Regions from separate parts of the Planomonospora alba genome, predicted to be linked through region 2. Evidence: predicted binding sites of a transcription regulator. Region 2 holds the regulator's gene; the other holds the start of a gene.
What was found. Region 2 encodes LexA, which represses DNA repair genes until DNA is damaged. Its sites were predicted from a motif close to TCGAACANNTGTTCGA; they were not measured.
Positions count from the first base shown of each region.

Region 1: a site for LexA is predicted at 1,793-1,808, ahead of ABD823_RS22550 (SAV_6107 family HEPN domain-containing protein). Genes of this name have one in related genera too.

Region 1 is NZ_BAAAUT010000038.1:69,585-77,165, reverse strand. Features, by position in the region: gene ABD823_RS22565 (arsenate reductase family protein) at 78-431, opposite strand; gene ABD823_RS22560 (YbaK/EbsC family protein) at 431-907, opposite strand; gene ABD823_RS22555 (L,D-transpeptidase family protein) at 1,026-1,745, shown strand; gene ABD823_RS22550 (SAV_6107 family HEPN domain-containing protein) at 2,054-2,500, shown strand; gene ABD823_RS22545 (GNAT family N-acetyltransferase) at 2,655-3,242, shown strand; gene metF (methylenetetrahydrofolate reductase [NAD(P)H]) at 3,286-4,218, opposite strand; gene ABD823_RS22535 (polyprenyl synthetase family protein) at 4,320-5,390, shown strand; gene thiE (thiamine phosphate synthase) at 5,546-6,202, opposite strand; gene ABD823_RS22525 (Rv2175c family DNA-binding protein) at 6,180-6,554, opposite strand; gene ABD823_RS22520 (NAD(P)/FAD-dependent oxidoreductase) at 6,605-7,581, opposite strand, start outside.
Region 2 is NZ_BAAAUT010000062.1:12,472-20,052, forward strand. Features, by position in the region: gene leuS (leucine--tRNA ligase) at 740-3,208, shown strand; gene ABD823_RS28590 (MalY/PatB family protein) at 3,449-4,612, opposite strand; gene lexA (transcriptional repressor LexA) at 4,746-5,456, opposite strand; gene nrdR (transcriptional regulator NrdR) at 6,878-7,351, shown strand; gene ABD823_RS28605 (vitamin B12-dependent ribonucleotide reductase) at 7,444-7,581, shown strand, end outside.

The sequences.
Region 1 (7,581 bases), on a different contig from region 2:
CCCCGGCGCGGGACCCGGCCGGGAGCCGCACGCCGCCGAGGGCGAACCGGCCGGGGCGTGCGGGGGCCGTGCGGCGGTCAGGACCCGAGGAGGGAGCGCAGGGTCTCGTCGTCGCGGGCGATCACCGCGCGGCCGTCGTCGGTCAGGACGATCGGGCGCTGGATCAGGATCGGGTGGGCGGCCAGGATCGCGATCCACTCGTCCCGGTCGCGGGCCTTGTCCGCCAGCCCGAGCTCGCGGGCCCGCGCCTCGCCCATCCGGGTGATGTCCCACGGCTCCAGGCCCAGCCGGTCGAGGACCTCGGTGAGCTCGGCGGCCGTGGGCGGGTCGTCCAGGTAGCGGCGCACGGTCACGTCCCGGCCCGCGCCGGTGAGCGCGTCGAGGGCGCAGCGGCTCTTGGAGCAGCGCGGGTTGTGCCAGACCGTGGCCATCACTCCACCTCCGCGGGGGTGCCCCCGGTGATGCGGACCAGCTCCTGGAAGGAGGTGGGGAAGACGCTGTGCGGGTGGCCCGCGGCGGCCCAGACGACCTCGTGCCGCTCCAGCCAGGTGTCGACCAGCGTCCGGATGGGGGCCGGGTGGCCGATCGGGGCGACGCCGCCGATGGGCTGGCCGGTGGCGGCCCGGACGAATTCGGGGGTGGCGCGCCGTACCCTGGCGGCGCCGACCCTCTCCGCGATCAGCTCGGTGTTCACCCGGTGGGCCCCGCTGGTGAGCACCAGGAGCGGCTCGCCGTCGGCGTCGAAGACGAGGCTGTTGGCGATGGCGCCGACCTCGCAGCCGAGCTGCGCGGCGGCGGTCGCCGCCGTGGGGGTGGCCTCGGCGAACACGACGATCTCGCCGGAGACGCCGTGCTCGCCCAGGATCGCGGCGACCTTCTCGATGTTCGGATGCAGCTTTTCTGGCACCCGCCCACTCTAAACAGGTCAACCGCTGACTATGGCTTTGTGGCCGATCGCGGAACCATCCAGGCAGGCGTCATGGCCCGCCGGTCCGGTCCGGCGGCGTACGAGGGGATGGATCTGCATGAAGGCTGGACACAGGCTCGGCGTGGCCGCTCTCGTGACGGCGGCCGCCGTACTCCTGCCCTCCCCCGGCGCGGCGGGCGGAGCGGTCGCCGCGTCCGCTCCGCCGGCCGGGCGCGCCGCCCCCGCCGTCACTCCGGACACGACCCTCAGGCCCGGCGCCGGCGGTGCGGCCGTCAAGGCGCTCCAGCGGAGGCTGAAGGCGCTCGGCTACCTCCCCGGCGGGATCAGCGGCCGGTACGGCGAGGCGACCCGGGCCGCGGTGTGGGCCTTCCGGAAGGTCAACGGCCTGGGACCGAGCGCGACGGTCGGGGGGAGGACCTGGAGTGCCCTGGAGCGGCCGCGGGCCCCGAGGGTGCTGGTGCCGCGGGGCAGGCCGACCCGCGTCGAGATCAACCTGCGCAAGCAGGTGATGGTGCTCTACGTCAGGGGACGGGTGAGGCTGGTCAGTCACATCTCCTCCGGCACGGCCCGCACCCCCACGCCGACGGGCGACTACCGCACGACGTGGCGGCGGAAGGGCTGGCACCGCTCGCCGCTGGGCGGGCTCTACAACCCGGTCTTCTTCAACGGCGGCATCGCCCTGCACGGCTCGCTCTCGGTGCCGCTCCACCCGGCCTCGCACGGGTGCGTGCGGCTGCCGATGCACGTGGCCGAGGTCCTGCCGCGCCTGCTCGGCCCGCGCACGCCGGTCCACGTCCGGGGCAGGTTCGCCTACTGATCCCGCGCGCCGCCGGCCTTCCGGGCGTCCGGGTGTCCACAGAGAGATCGAACTTTTGTTCGCCCACCTACTTGACACCATCGATGATCGAATTTATGTTCGATGTAGTGACGTGGGACTCGCGGCTCACGTTGAGGGCGGCCGGTCCGGCCCGCGCCTCCACCCGAGGCGGCGGGGCCGGGCCGGGATCGGACGGGGAGAGGGGAAGCTCCTCGTCCGGCCGCCCGGCGTAATTGTCGGTGGGGTCTGCGACCGTGGCACTACCGGCGAGGATGCCGGGAGCCGCTTGCGACCAAGGAGGCGGAAGCATGACCCCACGGTTCGACGGCCCCGGCGGGCCCCGGCTCTCGCCCACGGTGCGGACGCGCCTGGCCGACGCGCGCGACTGCCTGGAGGAGGCGGCCGCCGCCCGCACCTCGGCGGCGCGTTACGTCGCGGCGCACCTGGCCGCGCTCCGGGCGGCGGCGGCGGTCCTGGCCGCACGCCCCCGGCCGATGGACGGCCGCAGGCGCAGGCTGCGCAGCGCCTGGGAGCTGCTGCCGGAGGCCGAGCCCCGGCTGGCCGACTGGGCGCCCTACTTCGAGGTGAGCGCCGCCAAGCGGGCCTCGATCGAGGCCGGCATGACCCACGCGGTCTCGCCCCGCGACGCCGAGGAGCTGATCTCCGAGGCGGAGCGGTTCGTCGTCACGGTGGAGGAGATGCTCGGCCTGCCCGCCCAGCCCTCGCTGCCGGGCCGCGTCCCCCTGGCGGGATAGGCGCCCGCGCTCCCGGACGGCGGCGAGGGCCGTGGCGGGTGACCCGTTTTCCCTCTCCCGTGGCGGACCCCGGGCCTTCCATGGGGAACCCCCGAACACCGCTTTGGCCGTATTCCCCGGGTTGTGCCGGATCGCCCCTGCTAGGGTGCGGTGAGTGATCGGACTGCGACGAGTCGGCCCCGATGAGTTCGTCTCCCGGCTGGGCTCCGTTCTCGACATCTACACCGCGGCGATGGACCCGCCCGCCGAACAGCTGTCCGGCCGCAGAACGATCATGGGCAACCACGCCACCCACCCCGGCTTCACCTGCCTGTTCGCCGAGCTTCCCGACGGGACGCCGGTCGGTCTCGCCTACGGCTTCCACGGCGCGCCCGGGCAGTGGTGGCACGACGTCGTCCACCAGGCCGTCGCGGAGCGGCACGGCGCCGCCGGCGCGCACGGCTGGCTGGGTGACGCGCTGGAGCTGGCCGAGATCCATGTGCACCCCGGCCACCAGGGCAAGGGGATCGGCCGCTCACTGGTCCTGGGCGTGTGCGAGGACCGTCCGGAGCGCACGGCCGTGCTGTCCACCCGCGACCTGCCCACCGTCGCCAGACGTCTCTACCGCAGCCTCGGCTTCGTCGACCTGCTCACCGCGTTCGTCTTCCCCGGCGGCCACGAGCGCTACGTGATCGCGGGGGCCGTGCTCCCGCTGGCCCCCGAGCGGCCGGGCACCGGCCCCCGCGGGGCGGGGGCGGGCTGAGGCCGCGGTGCCGGAGCGGCGCGGCACCGCGGCGCGCGGCGGCTCAGGCGGTGACCGGGGCGGCCTGCGGCGCGGGGTCGAGGGCCCGGAAGACCTCGCGCGTCGCGCTGGAGCGGTTGAAGGTGATGAAGTGGATGCCCGGCGCCCCCTCGTCGAGCAGGGTCTGGCAGAGCTCGACGGCGTGCTCGATGCCGAGGCGGCGTACCGCGGCGGGGTCGTCGGCGACGGCCGTGAACCGCTCGGCCACCTCGGGCGGGAACGGCGCCCCGGACAGCTGCTCGGAGCGCGCGATCGTGCTCAGCTGGGTGACGGGCATGATGCCGGGGATGATCGGCGTGTCGCAGCCCTTGGCCGCCACCCGGTCGCGCAGCCGCAGGTAGTCCTCCGCCCGGAAGAACATCTGGGTGATGGCGTAGTCGGCTCCGGCCCGGCACTTGCGCACGAAGTACTCGGTGTCGGACTCGATCGAGGCCGACCTCGGGTGCTTGTACGGGAAGGCCGCGACGCCCACGCAGAAGTCGCCGGACTGGCGGATCAGCCGGACCAGCTCCTCGGCGTAGAGCACGCCCTCGGGGTGGCGCACCCACTCCCCCATGGGGTCGCCGGGCGGGTCGCCCCGGACCGCGAGGATGTTGCGCACGCCCGCCCCGGCGAACCGGCCGATCAGGTGGCGCAGCTCGCGGACCGAGTGGTTGACCGCGGTGAAGTGCGCCACCGGCGTCAGCGTGGTCTCATGGGCGAGCCGCTCCACGATCTCGACCGTGCGGTCGCGGGTCCCGCCGCCCGCCCCGTAGGTGACGGAGACGAACGTGGGCCGGAGCGACTCCAGCTCCCGGATCGCGCGCCAGAGCTGCCGCTCCCCCTCGGCGTTCTTCGGCGGGAAGAACTCGAAGGAGAAGGACCGGCCGCCCGCCGCGAGGAGCTCGCGGACGGTGGGCACGCGGTCGGGAAGGATTGAAGGGCGACCCAGAGCCATGCCCCATAGCCTACTGGCCCGGCCGCCGCGCGGGCGGCGTGACCACCTGCCGAGACGCGCGGCCGACCGGCGATCCGTGCCCGGACCGATAATCTCTGTGTATGCCCGCTTCCGCAGCCATGCTGGACACCATCCGCTCCGAGGTGGACCGTTCACTGAGAACGTTCCTCGACCGGCAGCGCCCCGCGTTCGGCTCCCCGGAGATCGCCCCGCTCCTGGCCGCCGCCGAGGACTTCCTCTCCGGCGGGAAACGGCTCCGCCCGGCGTTCTGCTACTGGGGCTGGCGGGGGGCGGGCGGCGCCGCCGACGATCCCGCGCTCTTCTGCGCGGCCGCCTCCCTGGAGCTGCTCCAGGCCAGCGCGCTCGTCCACGACGACGTGATGGACGCCAGCGACCTGCGGCGGGGCATGCCCTCGGCGCACCGCCGCTTCCAGGCCATGCACGAGAAGGAGGGCTGGAACGGCTCCGCCGCGCAGTTCGGTGAGAGCGCCGCCATCCTGCTGGGCAACCTGCTGCTGGTCTGGTCCGGGGAGATGTGGCGGACCAGCGGCCTGCCCGCGGACGCCCTCGGCGCGGCCCAGCCGCTCTACGACCACATGCGCACCGAGCTGATGTGCGGCCAGTACCTCGACCTGCTGGAGCAGGTCCGGGGGGTCAGCACCTTCGACAGCGCGCTGCGGGTCGCGCTGTTCAAGAGCGGCAAGTACTCCGTGGAACAGCCCCTCCGGCTCGGCCTGGTGCTGGCCTCCGGCGGACCGGAGCCGTGGATCGACCGTTTCTGCGAGGAGTACGGCCGCAGCGTCGGCATCGCCTTCCAGCTGCGCGACGACATCCTCGGCGTGTTCGGCGACCCCGCCGAGACCGGCAAGCCCGCCGGCGACGACCTGCGGGAGGGCAAGCGGACGATGCTCATCGCCCGGGCGCTCGCCGCGGCCTCGCCCGCCCAGGCGGAGGAGGTCCGCCGCACGCTCGGCGACCCGCAGCTCCAGGAGAGCGGGGTCGAGCGGCTCCGCCGGGTGATCGAGGAGACCGGCGCGCTGTCCGCCTGCGAGAAGCTGATCGACGACTACCTGGCGGAGGCCCTGCGCGCGCTGGACGGCGCCCCGGTCACGCCGGAGTCCCGCGCGGCCCTGGCCGACCTGGCCGTGGCCGCGACCGCCCGCCGGACCTGACCGGCCGGGGCGGCGGTCTGCGGCCCCGGCGTCCCGGTGGCGCCGACCGGCCCGCCCGCCCGCGGATCCGGTCCCGTCCGCGCCCGCCGGGACACGACGGGAGCGGCCGTGACCGGCGCGGAGCGGGAGCCGAGCCGGTCACGCCCGGACCCGTCTCAGCTCTCCGGAGCGGGCGGCGGGGCGGCGAGCCTGCGGCGGAACTCCGCGGCGGCGGCCTTCGGGTCGTCCGCCTCGGTGATGGCCCGCACGACCACGACCCGGCGCACGCCGTACGACATGACCTCGTCCAGGTTGCCCAGGTCGATGCCGCCGATGCCGAACCAGGGGCGGTCGGTCTCCAGCGCGGCGGCGTGCCTCAGCAGGGACGGCCCCGGCGCGGGCCGGCCGGGCTTGGTGGGCGTCGGCCAGATCGGGCCGCAGCAGAAGTAGTCGACCCCGGGCTCGGCGGCCGCGGCGGACGCCTCCTCGGGGGCGTGGGTGGAGCGCCCGATGAGGATGTCGTCGCCGAGGATGTCGCGGGCCACCCGCACGGGCAGGTCGTCCTGGCCGAGGTGGAGGACGTCCGGGCGGGCGGCGCGGGCGACGTCGGCCCGGTCGTTGACCGCCAGGAGCCTGCCGTGCCGGTCGCAGGCGTCACGGAAGACCTCCAGGAGCTCCAGCTCCTGGCGCGCCTCCAGGCCCTTCTCGCGCAGCTGCACGATGTCGACCCCGCCGGAGAGGGCGGCGTCGAGGAAGTCGGCGAGGTCCCCCCGGTCGCGGCGGCCGTCGGTGCACAGGTAGAGGCGGGCGTCAGAAAGCGAGGGTCTGGGCACGCCGCTTGACCTCGGTGTGGCGGCCGGCGCGGATGGCGTCGACCGGCGACCCCGGCAGGGTGTCGTCGGGGGTGAACAGCCACCGCAGGGCCTCGGCCTCGTCGTATCCCGCGTCGAGCAGCACGGTGATCGTGCCCGGCAGACCCTTGGCGACGTCGTCTCCGGCCAGGAAGGCGGCGGGCACCTGGGGCTCCCCGCCGCCCCGCCGCACCCCGATGAGCTTGTGGTCCTTGAGGAGTTGCTTCGCGCGACCGATGCTGAGGTCGAGCCTCCTGGCGACCTCGGTGAGGGTGAGCCATTCGCCCACCAGTTCGTCGGTTTCCCGGTCGATCTGCGCAACAGAAAGCGTCACGAAGCCACCATTACCACAATGAGCCCTTCACCAAACACTTCACGGCGCGGTCATATCGCCGTACAGTCGCGCAACGCTACAGCAGGATCGGCCAGGCGATCGACATCGAGGCGCTGGCCCCCCTCGATGAGGCGGCGTCCCTGCACCAGGTCGCGCGGGCGGTTCACGGCCAGGACGGCGGCGAGCGTGTCGTCGTCGTTCAGCCAGCAGACCGACCACCGGGTGCCGGCGGGGTCGCCGCGGCCGACGAGGCGGGCGCCGTCGTGGTGCCCGGCGTACTGGACCATGTGGCCGAACTGCTCGGACCAGAAGTAGGGGACCGGGTCGTAGACCGCGCCCTCCCCGGCGCCCTCTCCCAGCAGCGTGGCCACCGCCACGTCGGGGGCGCCCAGGGCGGTGTCCCAGTGCTCGACCCGCAGGCGCCGGCCGTACCGGCGCGACCACCAGGCGGCGCAGTCTCCGGCGGCGACCACGCCGGGCAGCGCGGTGCGCAGGTGCTCGTCGGTGACGACCCCGTCGTCCAGCTCGACTCCCGAGCCGGCCAGCCAGTCCACCGCGGGCCGCACTCCGATGCCGGTGACGACGACGTCGGCCTCGACCGCGGAGCCGTCGGCGAGGGTGAGACCGCCGTGGTCGACGGCGGCGACCACGGCGGCCGTGCGCAGGTCGATGCCGGCCTGGGCGTACCAGGGGGCGGTGTGGGCGCCGACGGGGCCCAGCGCGGCGGCCAGCGGGTGGGCGGCGGCCTCGACGACGGTGACCTCGCACCCGGCCCTGCGCGCGGCGGTGGCGACCTCGGCGCCGATCCAGCCCGCGCCCACGACGGCGACCCGCACGCCCTCGCGGAGCAGCGCGCGCAGCGCGAGCGCGTCGTCGATGGTGCGCAGCACGTGCTGCGGCCCCTCGCCGCGCAGCCGGATCGGGGCCGCGCCGGTGGCGATGACCAGGCCGTCGTAGGCCAGCTCTCCCTCGGTGGTCTCCACCACGCCGGGGCGCAGCCCCTTGGCGGCCACCCCGGGGCGGAAGT
Region 2 (7,581 bases):
CTGGGGGCGGGGGAGCCGGGGGCCGGAGGCATCGTCCGCTCCGGTGGGCGGGGCCCCGGACGCCTGGCTCCACACCGGCGGGGGAAGAGGGGGTTGGCTGGAGTGATCCGAGGCCATGGATTCCTTACCTCCCACACGGGCGCCCGAAATATGCGTATTGGGCATGCTCTCATGCGGGACGGGGGGTTTCGCAGGGAAACGGGAGAACGCTTCCCTGAACTGGAGGCCGGTGGGATCGGTCGGAGGGTCCTGCAGGGGCAGGCCCGCCTCCCTGGGATCCGGGCCCTGCCCCGGCTCTGCTGAGTGTGCCACGGTGAAAAGGGTAAACTGCCGGGACAGGCGAGGCCGCAACGGTTCTGTCGCCATCACGTCTCGGTCGCCCCGAATGCATGGGCGTCCCATTGTGCCCTTCCGGCGCCCCCGGTGTCCCGGTTCCGCCGTGATCGGCTCTCCTTCCCGGTCATGACCGGCGGTTGCGGACTGCGATAGTCTTGGACTATGCGTGCCGCGGCCCTGCTGCTTACCAGGCCGCATCGGCTCTCCCGGCGCTAGGGAGCGCCCCGCGCGATCCCGCCGCGGCAAGGTCCGCCGGACACGGGGTCGAGGGGGGCGCGGTCCCGGCGCCTCACCGATGCGGCTGCCCTTCGCGTGAGCGGAGGGTTTTTCTATTGGGGCCGGATGGTCCAGATCATCTGCGCAGACGTACACCGAGGGAAGAAACGTGAGCGAGCGAGCCGACATGCAACGCGACGAGCAGCACTACGACCCGCAGGCACTGCAGGCGAAGTGGCAGCGACGGTGGGAGGAGCTGGACCCGTTCCGGGCCGCGGACGACCCCGCCGACACCCGCGAGAAGCGCTACATGCTCGACATGTTCGCCTACCCCTCCGGAGACCTGCACATGGGGCACGCCGAGGCGTTCGCCATCGGCGACGTCGTGGCGCGCTACTGGCGGCAGAAGGGCTACAACGTCCTGCACCCCGTCGGCTGGGACTCCTTCGGCCTGCCCGCGGAGAACGCCGCGATCAAGCGCAACGCCCACCCGGCCGAGTGGACCTACGCCAACATCGAGACCCAGGCCGCCTCGTTCAAGCGCTACGGCGTCTCCTTCGACTGGTCGACCCGGCTGCACACCAGCGACACCTCCTACTACAAGTGGACCCAGTGGCTGTTCCTGCGCTTCTTCGAGCGCGGGCTGGCCTACCGCAAGGGCGGCCTGGTGAACTGGTGCCCGAACGACCAGACCGTGCTGGCCAACGAGCAGGTCGTCGCCGGCCGGTGTGAGCGCTGCGGAGCCGAGGTCGTCCGGCGCGAGCTGACCCAGTGGTACTTCAAGATCACCGAGTACGCCGACCGCCTGCTGGACGACATGGAGCAGCTGGAGGGCGCTTGGCCGGAGCGCGTGCTGAGCATGCAGCGCAACTGGATCGGCCGCTCCACCGGCGCCGACGTCGACTTCGTGATCGAGGGCCGCGACGAGCCGGTCACCGTCTACACCACCCGCCCCGACACCCTGTACGGCGCGACCTTCTTCGTGGTCGCCCCGGACGCCCCGCTGGCCGACGAGCTCGTCACCGACGAGCAGCGGCCGGCCTTCGAGGCGTACCGGGCCGAGGTGGCCAAGCTGAGCGACATCGACCGGCTCTCCACCGACAAGGAGAAGACCGGCGTCTTCCTGGGCCGCTACGCGATCAACCCGGTCAACGGCGAGCGCATGCCGGTCTGGGCCGCCGACTACGTGCTGTCCGACTACGGCCACGGCGCCATCATGGCCGTGCCCGCGCACGACCAGCGCGACCTGGACTTCGCCCGCGCCTTCGACCTGCCGGTACGGGTCGTGGTCCACACCGGCCTGGCCGACCCGGGCGAGACGGGCGTGGCGACCTCCGGTGACGGCCTGCTGGTCAACTCCGGCCCCCTGGACGGGCTGGACAAGGCGTCCGCGATCCGGAAGATCATCGAGATCCTGAACGAGCGGGGCACCGGCAAGGCCGCGGTCAACTTCCGGCTGCGCGACTGGCTGCTGTCCCGCCAGCGCTTCTGGGGCTGCCCGATCCCGATCGTCCACTGCGCCGACTGCGGCGAGGTCCCCGTCCCGGACGAGCAGCTGCCGGTCACCCTGCCCGACCTGCGCGGTGAGGCCCTGGCGCCCAAGGGGGTCTCCCCGCTGGCCGCGGCCGCCGACTGGGTCGAGGTCTCCTGCCCCAAGTGCGGCGGCGCCGCCCGGCGCGACACCGACACGATGGACACCTTCGTCGACTCCTCGTGGTACTACCTGCGCTACGTGGACCCCGGCTACGAGGACGGCCCGTTCGACGTGGAGAAGGTCCGCCAGTGGGGTCCGATCGACCAGTACGTCGGCGGCGTCGAGCACGCGATCCTGCACCTGCTGTACTCGCGCTTCTTCACCAAGGTCCTGCACGACATGGGCCTGGTCGACTTCACCGAGCCCTTCACCCGCCTGCTCAACCAGGGCCAGGTGATCAACCAGGGCAAGGCGATGTCCAAGTCCCTGGGCAACGGCGTGGACCTGGGCGAGCAGATCGACGCCTACGGCGTGGACGCCGTCCGGCTGACCATGATCTTCGCCGGGCCGCCCGAGGACGACATCGACTGGGCCGACGTCTCGCCCGCCGCGTCCCAGAAGTTCCTGGCCCGCGCCTTCCGGGTGATGGCGGAGGCCGGCGCGGCCTCCGCCCCCGGCGCGGACTTCTCCACCGGTGACCTGGAGCTGCGCAGGACCGTCCACAAGATCATCGATGAGGTCACCACGCTGGTCGAGTCCTACCGCTTCAACGTCGCGGTGGCCCGCATGATGGAGCTGACGAGCGCGGCCCGCAAGGCCATCGACTCCGGGCCCGGCGCCGCCGACCCGGCGGTCCGGGAGGCCGCCGAGACCCTGGCCGTCATGCTCTCCCTGGTCGCGCCGTACGTCGCGGAGGAGGGCTGGGAGCGTCTGGGCCACCCGGCCTCGGTCGCCGCGGCGGGCTGGCCGGTCGCCGAGGAGGCCCTGCTGGTCCAGGAGACCGTCACCTGCGTCGTGCAGGTCGCGGGCAAGGTCCGCGACCGGCTGGAGGTCTCCCCGGAGATCTCCGAGGACGACCTGAAGTCGCTGGCGCTGGCCTCGGAGAAGGTCCAGGGCTTCCTGTCCGGCGCGCCGCGCAAGGTCATCGTCCGCGCGCCGAAGCTGGTCAACATCGTCCCGTGAGGCCCTCGGCGGCCCCGGTTCTCCGGGGCCGCCGAGCGGGTCGCCGGAGGGGTGGAGGGCCGCTGGACCCTCCACCCCTCCGGCGACGCCGGCCCTCCGGATGCCCCGCCCCGGGGGACGTCCAGTCCGCCGCCGACCCGGCGCTTCCCGGCGTCCCCGGCTCACCGGGCCCGGTCCCGGGGCCCTGAAGGGGTTCAGGGAACCCTGGTCCCCGGCCCGCGCGCAGGCCCCGCCGGGCGGTCACGACCGGGCCTTCACCGCCCGGGCGATGCGGTCCAGGACCTCGGAGAGGACCGGCTCGGAGGTGGCGAAGTTCAGCCGGGCGAACCCCTCGCCGCCGGGGCCGAACGGCGGGCCCTGGCTGAGCATCACCCGGGCCTCGCGCTGCAGGAGGTCGGCGGGGTCCTCGCCCGTCCCCAGACCCCTGAAGTCCAGCCATGCCAGATAGGTCGCGTCGGGTACCCGGTAGCCGACGCCCTGGGGGAGCCGCTCGGCGACCAGGCGCCGGTTGCGGTCGAGCAGCGCCCTGACCCGCTCCAGCCAGTCGTCCCCGTCCCGCCAGGCCGCGACGGTCGCGTCGACCCCGAACACGTGGGCCGCGCCGTACAGGTGGCGGGGCTGGGCGCTCAGCGCCTCGCGTACGGCGGGTGCCCCCAGGTGCGCCACCGAGCAGCGGATGCCGCCCAGGTTGAAGGCCTTGGTGGCGGAGGTGAGCGTGACGGTCCGCTCGGGCAGCAGCGTGGCGAAGGGGACGTGCCGGGCCGGGGCGTGGGTCAGGTCGGCGTGGATCTCGTCGGAGACGACCAGCAGGTCGTGGCGTTCGGCCAGTTCGGCGAGGTCGGTGAGCTCCCGGCGGGTGAACGAGCGCCCGGTCGGGTTCTGCGGGTTCACCAGGAGCAGCACGCGGCAGCGGCCCTCGGCGAGCCGGGCGGCCAGGGCGTCGGTGTCGAAGCCCCAGGAGTCTCCGGCCGGCTCCAGCGGGATGGGCAGCGGCGGCCGGTCCATGTCGGCCAGCGTCTGCAGGAAGGGCGGGTAGGTCGGGACGTGCAGGGCCACCGCGTCGCCGGGCCGGGTGGCCAGGTGCAGGACGACCTGGAGGGCCTGGTTGATGTCGGTGAAGGAGCGCACGTGGCCGGGGTCGGCGTGCCAGCCGTACCGCCGCTCCATGCGCTCGGCGAAAGCCTCGGCCAGCGGACCGTCACCGAGCCGGTCGAGCCAGGAGGGGTAGCCGAGGTCGCCGCGGGCCCGGCGGATCAGGGCCTCGCGTACGGCGGGAGCGACCGGGAAGTCCATGTCCGCGACCCAGGCCGGGATCACGCCGGGTCCGGCCGACGACCATTTCGCGCCGTCCCTGTCGGTCAGGTCGTCCAGCGTCAGATCGTTCATATCGGGCAGATCGCTCACCGCCCCAGCCTAACCGGGGCGGGCGGCCCGGTGGCGCGCCCGTCCCGGCGTCCGCTCCGGAACGCGTCGGCCGGATGCCGGCTCGGCGCGCTCCGGCTCGGACGGGATGACCGGCGGCTCGACGCGGGACTGCTCAGAGCTTGCGGAGGACCGCCACGACCTTGCCGAGGACGGTGGCCTCGTCGCCCGGGATCGGGTCGTAGTTCGGGTTGTGCGGGACCAGCCAGACGTGGCCGTCCCGGCGCTTGAAGGTCTTGACGGTGGCCTCGCCGTCGATCATCGCCGCGACGATGTCACCGCTCTCCGCGACCGGCTGCTGGCGCACGACCACCCAGTCGCCGTCGGCGATGGCCGCGTCGATCATCGAGTCACCGGTCACCTGGAGCAGGAAGAGCGTGCCCTCGCCGACGAGCTGCTTGGGCAGGGCGAAGACGTCCTCGATGCTCTCCTCGGCGAGGATCGGGCCGCCGGCGGCGATCCGGCCGACGAGGGGCACGTAGGAGGCGGTCGGCCGGCTGACCGGCGTCTCGTCGGTGCCGGCGTCGGGATCCACCCACAGCACGGGCTCACCGGGCAGACGGACCTCCAGCGCGCGGGGCCGGTGCGGGTCACGCCTCAGGTAACCCTTGCGCTGCAACGCCGTCAGCTGGTGGGACACACTGGAGGTGCTGGTGAGCTGCACCGCCTCGCCGATCTCGCGCATCGACGGCGGATAGCCGCGCTGCTGCACCGAGTCGCGGATCACCTCAAGGATCTTGCGCTGCCTGGGGGTGAGGCCGAGGGAGTCACGCCTGCGCACCGCCAGGTCACTGGGGGCCGCGCCGTTCTCGTTGCGCTCGCTCATGGGATCTCCTCGCCTCCCGCTCTGTATTCCTCATGTCGCACACGGCGACCGTACTCCCGTCGAAGATCATCTTCAAACAATTGTTCGAGTCTTCCTCGAAATCCTCGGCGCCGTGGTGTACAACATCGTACGGGAGTTCGATCGACATCGTGTTCGATTCGCCGGTCTTTCCGTCGCCTTTGTTCGGGCGCGGGGAGGGGGGAGCGTGTGAGGACGACCGGGCGGGTGCGGCGATCCGGGCGGGCACGGGCGTCGGAGCAGGGGGCGGGGCGGACCGGGGCCGCGGAGCGGGCGGCGGATCGGATGCGGGGGTCCGGGCGGGAGGGCCGGCCGGACCAGGGGCGCCCGCACCTGCGGGTGCTGCAAGGAGGGCGCGCCGGGGCCGTGCGCGAGGTCCCCCGTCCCGCCGGAGGACCTGCCGGGGCGGTCCGGGAGGGCCGGGCGGTGCGGGCCGCGCGAGAGGCCCGGGACGGTGAGGCGGCACGGGGCGTGCGGGGTGCCCGGGGTGATCGGGCGGTGCAGGGCGCGCGGGATTCCCGGAGCGGCAGGGGCGCGCGAGCCGCTCAGGGCGGCGGGACCGGCCGGGTGCCGCGGGACGCCGGAGGGCGCCCGGGCCCGGCGCGGGGTGCGCGGCGGACCTCCGGGCCGCGGGTCAGGCTCACCCGCAGGGGCCGGATCGTGGTGGTTCTCGCCCTCGTGCTGCTCGCTCTCACCCTCCTGTGGGTCGTCGGCCGTCTCTTCCCGGCCTAGACGGCCCTCCTTCGCACTCGGGCCGTTCCCGCGCGGGCCGTGCGGTCCCTGCGCGGACCGTCCCCGCGCGGGCCGTCCTCCCTCGCGTCCGGAGTCCCCTCCGGGGCCCGTCCCGGCCCTGCCGCCCGTCGGCCCCGCCCCGACCCGCCTCACTCCGACCCGCCCGGATGGGGCGGAGGCGGCCGAGGCCGGTCGTGGCCGGGCGCCGTGTCACGGGCGGTGCCGGCCGTCCGATACCCTCGTCCGGCCCGGGCATGACCTGGGCCGGAGCCGGCCGTCCGCGGCCGGCGTGCGGCCGGCGCCGACCGGGCCGTCCCGGGTGGGCGATCCCGGGCGGAGGCGTCCGGCGGGCAGGAAGGGCCGCCGGGCCGGCGAAGGGGGCCGCGGGGCCCGCCAGGGACCCGCCGATTCCGGCGGGCGGCGACACGCCCGGCTCGCATCCCTGATCTGCGCCTTCGCGCCGGCCCTCCGGATCAACTTGCGTTCATGGTCGTGCACTTCTACGGTTGCACCACAACATCTAGTGGCACCACCCATCCCGCCTCACCATAAGTTGTGTTTCCATCACCGCACTTCACCTTCGCCGGTGAACGGGTGCGGGTATTCCGCATGGGATGACGCGGGGCGTGTGGGGCAGGTGTGACATTCATCCGGTCAAGGAGGCGACGCACGTGCACTGCCCGTTCTGTCGTCACCCTGACACGCGGGTCATCGACAGCCGGTCCACCGAGGACGGCGCGGCCATCCGCCGCCGGCGCACGTGCCCGCAGTGCGGGCGCAGGTTCACCACGCAGGAGACGGTCCTGCTCATGGTGGGCAAGCGCAGCGGGGTGACCGAGCCCTTCTCCAGGGACAAGGTGATCGCGGGGGTCCGGCGGGCGTGCCAGGGACGGCCCGTCAGCGAGGACTCCCTGGCCCAGCTCGGCCAGCGCGTCGAGGAGAGCATCCGGGCGACCGGAGCCGCGGAGATCCCCGCCCACGAGGTCGGTCTGGCGATCCTGGGCCCGCTCCGCGAGCTGGACGAGGTGGCCTATCTCCGCTTCGCCTCGGTCTACCGGGGGTTCGAGACGCTGGCCGACTTCGAGGCCGAGATCAGGCAGCTGCGGGCGGACCGCTCCGCTCAGCAGGACGCCGAGCAGGACTGAAGAAGTCAATCCCCGGGCGCCGGGGGAATTGAGGCGGCGCGTTGATGTGGTCCGACTCGGGGGCTCCGGCGGGGTCCCGGAAGGGGGAAGTCATGACGGAGACGGTCAGCGGGACGGCGGCGCGCGGAGGCAAGCGCCCGCGCAAGGGGCTGAAGATGAAGCGCGTCTTCACCACCCCCGGCGTGCACCCGTACGACGAGGTGCCCTGGGAGCGCCGTGACGTCGTCATG